2 regions of the Peptococcus simiae genome follow, and region 1 is predicted to be linked to the other one. Evidence: predicted binding sites of a transcription regulator. Region 1 holds the regulator's gene; the other holds the start of a gene.
What was found. The regulator HrcA, encoded in region 1, represses chaperone genes, less so after heat shock. The targets are predictions, from matches to a motif close to TGTTAGCACTCNNNNNNNNNGAGTGCTAACA.
Positions count from the first base shown of each region.

Region 1 (3,413 bases):
GCCGCCTATGAGACCATCCGGGCCGCCGGTTTTAGCAATGTTAACCTGGACCTGATGTATGGCCTGCCGGGGATGACCCTGGACAAGTGGCGGGCAACGGTCAAAACAGCCCTGGCCTTGGCCCCCAGCCACCTGTCCCTCTATGGGCTCATTGTTGAAGAGGGGACCCCTATTGCCCAGGACCTGGCTGCCGGTCGTCTGCCGGACCCGGATGACGACCTGGCCCGGGCCAGTTTTTTGTGGCAGCGGGAGGCCCTGGCAGCGGCCGGCTACCGGCAGTATGAGATTTCCAACTATGCCCAAGAGGGAGCGGCCTGCTGGCATAACCAGCTTTACTGGTCCCTGGGCGACTGGCTGGGCTGCGGCCTAGGCGCCTCCGGTCAGGTAGGCGGTCGCTTTACCCGGCTGACCGGCGACCCGGCCCTCTATCGGTCCAGCCTGGCAGCGGGCCGCCTGCCCTTGGTCGAAGATGAGGTCTGGTCCCGGGAGGACCTGATGAGCGAGCAAGTCATCCTGGCCTTGCGGCAGCCGGCGGGCCTGTGGATTCCCGGCTTTGATGCCCGTTACGGGGCCCACTTTCGCCTTGATTATGCTGCGGCCATTGAGGCGGCCTGCGCCCAGGGACTGGCTATCCTGACTGAAGACGCCTTCAAGCCCAGCCTTGAAGGGCTCCTCTTAAATAATGAACTTGCCATTTTATTTTTATAAAGGGGCTTCCTTGCTCTTGACAAGGGGGTTCAATAGTGGGATGATTTGCCATATCAAAAGATCTTTGCCGTAGAGGAGGCTTTGAAATGGGAGAGAGTCGGCTTAAGTTTTACCAGGTCCTGGTGCTTTTGGCAGTCATAGCCCTTGTTGGCTACTACCATGCGGTGACCCGGCTTTTTGACCTGCCGGCCACCGGGGTGGCCTATATCCATAATCATCTTTTGTTGGCCCTGGTTTTTGTGCTAGCGGCTATAGCTGTTGGCGTCTTAGCGGTCCGCTTTTCCTTCGGGGGCTGGCGACTGGGGACCCTTTTGACCCTTGGCCTGGATATTCTGGTCCTGCTCAGTGCGATTTTTGTAGACTTCGGTATATCGACGGATGTCCTGCGCTGCATGCTCCATAGCGGCGGGCTCATTCCCTTATCGGCCCTGAATATGGCAGTGGCTCTCCACTGGGTCTTCCGGGGCCAATGAAAAAACCGTTTCCCTTTGTGGGGAACGGTTTTTTTGTTGGCAAAAAGGGGGCAATTGCTTGACAAGAGGGGTGAAAGGTGATAAATTGAATATGTGATTAGCACTCGATTAGATTGAGTGCTAACAAAACCTCAAAGTAGAAAAAAGGAGGCATGACGTGGGCATTACCGATCGCCAGGAACGCATCCTGGAACACCTCATTAATGACTATGTGGCCAGCGGTGAACCGGTGGGCTCACGCACGCTGTCCAAAAAAGAAGACCTCGGCGTCAGTGCGGCAACCATCCGCAATGACTTGTCTGACTTGGAAGAGGCAGGCCTGGTCATAGCGCCTCATACCTCTGCCGGTCGGGTACCAACGGACGAAGGCTTTAGCTATTATATCAACCGGCTCTTGCCGGTCCGCTTGGCTGAAGACCGGTCGGCCGACCCCTTTGGGGTCAAGGCCTGGTTGGGCTCCGGCCGGGTCAACGATGATGTTACCCGGCTGGCTCTTGTGGACTGGCTGGCCAAGACAGCAGGCCTTCCGGCCATGCTCTACCTCCCGGCCCTGGCAGCCGAGGAACAGCCGGTCCTGGCCCGGTTAAACCTCATCTTCCTGGCGCCCGGCCGGGCCCTGATGGTCATGGTCACCGATGATGAGCAAGTCAGCAGTGACCTGGTAGATATGCCCTTGAGCATCGGTGAAAAAGAGATGCTCATTGCCGAGGGGCTCTTGAACCACTACCTGCGCGGCCTGCCCCTGCATTACTGGCGGCGGCCCCTGGCTGAATTTTTGCAGCAGCAGGATGGTGAATTGGCCCATTTCATCCGCCAAATTGTCGACTTGCTCGGCGAAGCCATTTCCCATGACGGCCGTCGAGTCGTTTATGTTGCTGGGGCCCTAAAGATTTTAGATCAGCCGGAATTCCAGGAGCCGGACAAGCTGCGCCGGATCCTATCGGCCCTGGAGGAAGACCGGACTGTATCGGACCTGCTAGCCGATGTATCCGGTAAGGATCCTATGGTCCGCCTGGGCCGAGAACTGCCGAGCCCCCTCTTAGCGGACTGCGCCCTTGTGAGTGTAGCTTATCACATTGGCCGGCAAAGAGGCCACCTGGGCCTTTTAGGACCAAAACGAATGAACTATCTTGCTTGCGCCCGTCTCTTACAAACGACCGCCCAGGCCATTGAAGAGATTTACCGAGACAAGGCCATGCTGGTACCAGACCACCAAACGGATCTGGCCCCCCTCTTGCATTCCTTTGCTTGGCAACTGCGCGAGATTAGACAATAGAAAAGGAGTGAAGCGCATTGCGCGACCACGCATCTGAAAAAGAAACCATTTCGCCTGAGACAGAAGCCCCTGCAGAAGCGACGGCCGAAAAGGCTGAGGATGTGGCGGAAGCCACTGCTGAATCCAGCCAAGGGGAAGAAGAGAACCCCGGGGGCACCGGCAATCCGGAATTGGAAAACAGGTACATCCGCCTGCTGGCCGACTTTGATAACTACAAACGCCGGACCCAGCGGGAAAAAGCGGACATTTACCAGTATGCCAATGAAAGTCTCATTAAGGAAATCCTGCCGGTATTAGACGCCTTTGACATGGCCCTTCAAACAGCGCCCAGCTCTGATGACGACAGCCATAAAAACCTTATGACCGGTCTGGAGCAAATCCAGCGCCAGCTGATGGCGGTCCTGGAAGGGGCCGGCCTGTCCCGGATTGCCGGTTTGGGCGAAAGCTACGACCCGGTTTACCATGAGGCCATTATGGTCGATGAAAACGCCGACGCACCGGCCAATACCATCATTGACGAATTGCGCGCCGGGTATCAATTTAAAGATAAGGTACTGCGCCCCACCGTCTGTCGGGTTAGCGGGAATAGTTAACCATCCACTATATATAAAATCGATTTAGGATTAAATATTCAGGAGGAAATAATATGGGAAAAGTTATAGGCATTGACTTAGGGACCACCAACTCTTGCGTTGCAGTTATGGAAGGCGGCGAGGCCGTTGTTATCCCTAATACGGAAGGGAACCGGACGACCCCGTCTGTTGTTGGTTTAAATAATAGCGGGGAACGCCTGGTTGGCCAAGTGGCCAAGCGCCAAGCCATCACCAACCCTCACAACACCGTTGCTTCAATCAAGCGGCACATGGGGACCGACTACAAGGCCCACATGGGAGACAAGGAATACACCCCTCAGGAAATCTCCGCTATGATCCTGCAAAAGCTGAAAAGCGATGCAG
Region 1 covers NZ_JBJUVG010000004.1:126,669-130,081, forward strand. Annotated here, with positions in the region: gene hemW (radical SAM family heme chaperone HemW) at 1-708, shown strand, start outside; gene ACKQTC_RS04475 (hypothetical protein) at 795-1,181, shown strand; gene hrcA (heat-inducible transcriptional repressor HrcA) at 1,339-2,457, shown strand; gene grpE (nucleotide exchange factor GrpE) at 2,475-3,050, shown strand; gene dnaK (molecular chaperone DnaK) at 3,104-3,413, shown strand, end outside.

Region 2 (3,413 bases), on a different contig from region 1:
CTTTCCGAATCACAGCGAAAATAGTGGGTGCCTGATAAGGAGGCCCTATGAGTAGGAAGCTATCTCGCAGTGGGAAAAAGAAAAAATCACAGTATCGCAAAACAGCCAAAGAACAGGCGGAAATGGCCAAGGAGGTCACCCCGGAAGAGCGGGGGATGGAGAAGAAGCGGTTACGGTTCAATGGGGTTGCCCTGGGTCTTTTAACCGCCGCCTTAATCCTCATGCTGGGCGCCCCGACCTTTGACCGGATGGGCTTCCTGCCCTATCAGGCCGGTACCATTTTAGCCTATGTCTGTTCGCTGGTGGCTGGTGCCCTGATGCTCTATTCTTTAAAATACACCCGGGAAGAGAAGAAAACCACCGGTCGGATTACCGGTGGCTTGATGGTTGGGGTTGGCCTGATTGGCTTGATTACCACCCTGTCACCCCTCTTGACCGGTTAGGCTCACCTAAAAAGACAGGTCACATCCCTTTTGGATGTGACCTGTCTTTTTCTTATGCCTGGGTATGGTAAGTGGCCTTTTCTGTAACGATAATGGATAGGGGGATATCGGTATCCTGCTGGGGAATCTTTTCACCCTTGACGACCTGGCAGTCATAGCCGGCGCCGATAATAGGGGTCCCCTCTTTTAAGCGGGGGAGGAAGCGGTCATAAAAACCGGCCCCATAGCCAATCCGGCCGCCGGTCTCATCAAAGACCAGGCCCGGTACCAGGCAGAAATCAATTTCTTCTATAGGGACCTCTTCAATAGCCTCGGGGGCAATTTCTTCCAGACCTAGACCGGTTGTAATGAGCGGCGTACTTGGCCGGTAGACAGAGAAAATCATCTGGTAGTTTTTTTGGCAGATGGGCAGTAGTACCCGTTTGCCTTCTGCGAAGGCGGTTTCGATTAAGTCCTGAGTTTTCAGTTCACTGCCGAAAGATAAGAATAAGGCCACGGTATCAGCCCGGAGCCATTCGGGCATGGCCGATAAACGGGCAGCGAAGGCCTTGCCGGCTAAGTCTCTTTCTTCCTGAGAGAGCGCCTTGCGGGCCTTGGTCATTTGATCGCGATAATCTTGTGCAGTCATAAGACCCCTCCTTTGTCGACAAGATTATAGCGAATGCAGCCGGTGATTGCAAGTTCCGTAAATTATCAGGGGATTGGGCAAAAAGGCTTGCATTTTTTTCTGAATCTGCTATTATATAGGTATGGTGTTAGCACTCGAATAGATTGAGTGCTAACACAAACAGGAAAGTCAATAAGGAGGCCATTTAATGAACATTAAACCGTTAGGCGACAAAGTCGTTATTAAACCCTTAAAAGTTGAGGAAAAAACCCAGAGCGGGATCGTTCTGCCCGGGTCCGCCCAAGAAAAACCCCACCAAGGGGAAATCATTGCCGTAGGTAGTGGGGTGTTGAATGAAAAAGGTGAACGCGTACCTTTGGAAGTAAAACCCGGCGATAAGGTCGTCTATGGCAAATTCGGTGGTACCGAAGTGAAACTGGATGACGAAGAAGTCGTCATCATCGCAGAAAAAGATATCTTAGTCGTTCTCGGCTAATTAAAGGTTATAGACGTTTTCGTTTTACTAGGAGGCTAATATAGATGGCAAAAGAAATTCGTTTTGGTGCAGAAGCACGTGCAGCCCTGGAAAAAGGGGTGAATGCAGTTGCTGACGCAGTGAGTGTAACCCTTGGGCCTAAAGGCCGTAACGTTGTTTTATCCAAACCCTATGGCACCCCTCTAATTACCAATGACGGGGTTTCCATCGCCCGGGAAATCGAACTGGAAGACGCCTTCGAAAACATGGGCGCCCAGCTCTTAAAAGAAGTATCCATTAAAACCAACGATGTCGCCGGTGACGGGACCACCACAGCTACGGTACTGGCACAGGCAATGGTTCGTGAAGGCCTCAAAAATATTGCCGCCGGTGCCAACCCTATTATTCTTCGCAAGGGGATGACGGCTGCTGCAGCCAAGGCTGTAGAAGCCATTGAAAAGGTATCCAGCCCCATTAAAAACAAGGAAGCCATCGCTCAAGTGGCAGCTATTTCTTCCGGGGACGAAGAAACCGGTAAACTCATCGCTGACGCTATGGAAGTGGTCGGCAATGATGGGGTCATCACCGTTGAAGACTCCCAGACCTTCGGCACCTCTTTAGATGTCGTTGAAGGGATGCAGTTCGACCGGGGTTATATCTCTCCCTACATGGTTTCCGATACGGAAAAAATGGTCGCTTCTTTAGAAGACCCCTATATCTTAATTACAGATAAGAAAATCAGTAGCGTTCAGGAAATTTTACCTGTCCTGGAACAAGTGGTGAAAACCGGCAAGGCCCTCCTGCTCATCGCTGAAGATGTGGAAGGCGAAGCCCTCACTACCATGATTTTAAATAAACTCCGTGGGACCTTTAACTGTGTTGCCGTTAAAGCCCCGGGCTTTGGTGACCGTCGTAAAGAAATGCTCCAGGATATCGCCGTCTTAACCGGGGCCACTGTAGTCACCGAAGAATTAGGCTACAAACTGGAAGATGCAACGGTAGACATGCTCGGTTCTGCCCGCCAAATCACCGTTACCAAGGACAACACCACCATTGTTGAAGGTAAGGGGAGCAAGGAAGGCATTGACGGCCGGGTGGCTCAAATCCGTGTCCAATTAGAGGAAACCAGCTCTGACTTTGACCGGGAAAAACTGCAAGAACGCTTGGCTAAACTGGCCGGCGGGGTAGCAGTGATCCAAGTTGGGGCTGCCACCGAAACGGAACTGGCTGAAAAGAAACTCCGGATCGAGGATGCCCTTTCCGCAACCCGGGCTGCAGTGGAAGAAGGGATTGTCGCCGGCGGCGGTACGTCCTACATTTCTGCGATGGCTGCCCTGGATGACCTCCAACTGGACGAAGCAGACGCAATGACCGGTGTGGCTCTGATTAAAAACGCCCTGGAAGCCCCGGTTCGCCAAATCGCTGAAAATGCCGGGATGGAAGGGTCTGTTGTCGTTGCAGCTGTCAAAGAAAAAGACCAGGGGATTGGCTACAATGCCCTCGCTGACCGCTACGAAGACATGATTGAGGCTGGGATCATTGACCCGGCTAAGGTCACCCGCAGTGCCCTGCAAAATGCAGTGTCCATCGCTTCTATGATTCTGACCACTGAAAGCCTGGTGGCAGATGTCAAAACCGAAGACCCGATGGCCGGTGCCGGTGCAGGCGCCCCCGGCATGGGTATGATGTAAGCTTCAAAAGACTTTTAAACGGACGTAGACCTACGTCCGTTTTTTTATTTACCGGGGCAAAAGCTTGAGCCGGGCTTCTCATTCCAGTATAATAACAAGAAGTGTAAAAAGGTACAGTCAAGCTAGAGGAGGCTACTTATGTGCGGTATTGTCGGCTACATGCCGGGAAATAAGGAAATAGACCATGAGGCGGTCAT
Region 2 covers NZ_JBJUVG010000011.1:27,086-30,498, reverse strand. Annotated here, with positions in the region: gene ACKQTC_RS07475 (hypothetical protein) at 1-24, shown strand, start outside; gene ACKQTC_RS07470 (PWWP domain-containing protein) at 48-443, shown strand; gene ACKQTC_RS07465 (5-formyltetrahydrofolate cyclo-ligase) at 496-1,071, opposite strand; gene ACKQTC_RS07460 (co-chaperone GroES) at 1,259-1,546, shown strand; gene groL (chaperonin GroEL) at 1,591-3,216, shown strand; gene asnB (asparagine synthase (glutamine-hydrolyzing)) at 3,355-3,413, shown strand, end outside.
Region 2: ACKQTC_RS07460 (co-chaperone GroES) is a predicted target of HrcA. The motif match lies at 1,197-1,227, and genes of this name have one in related genera.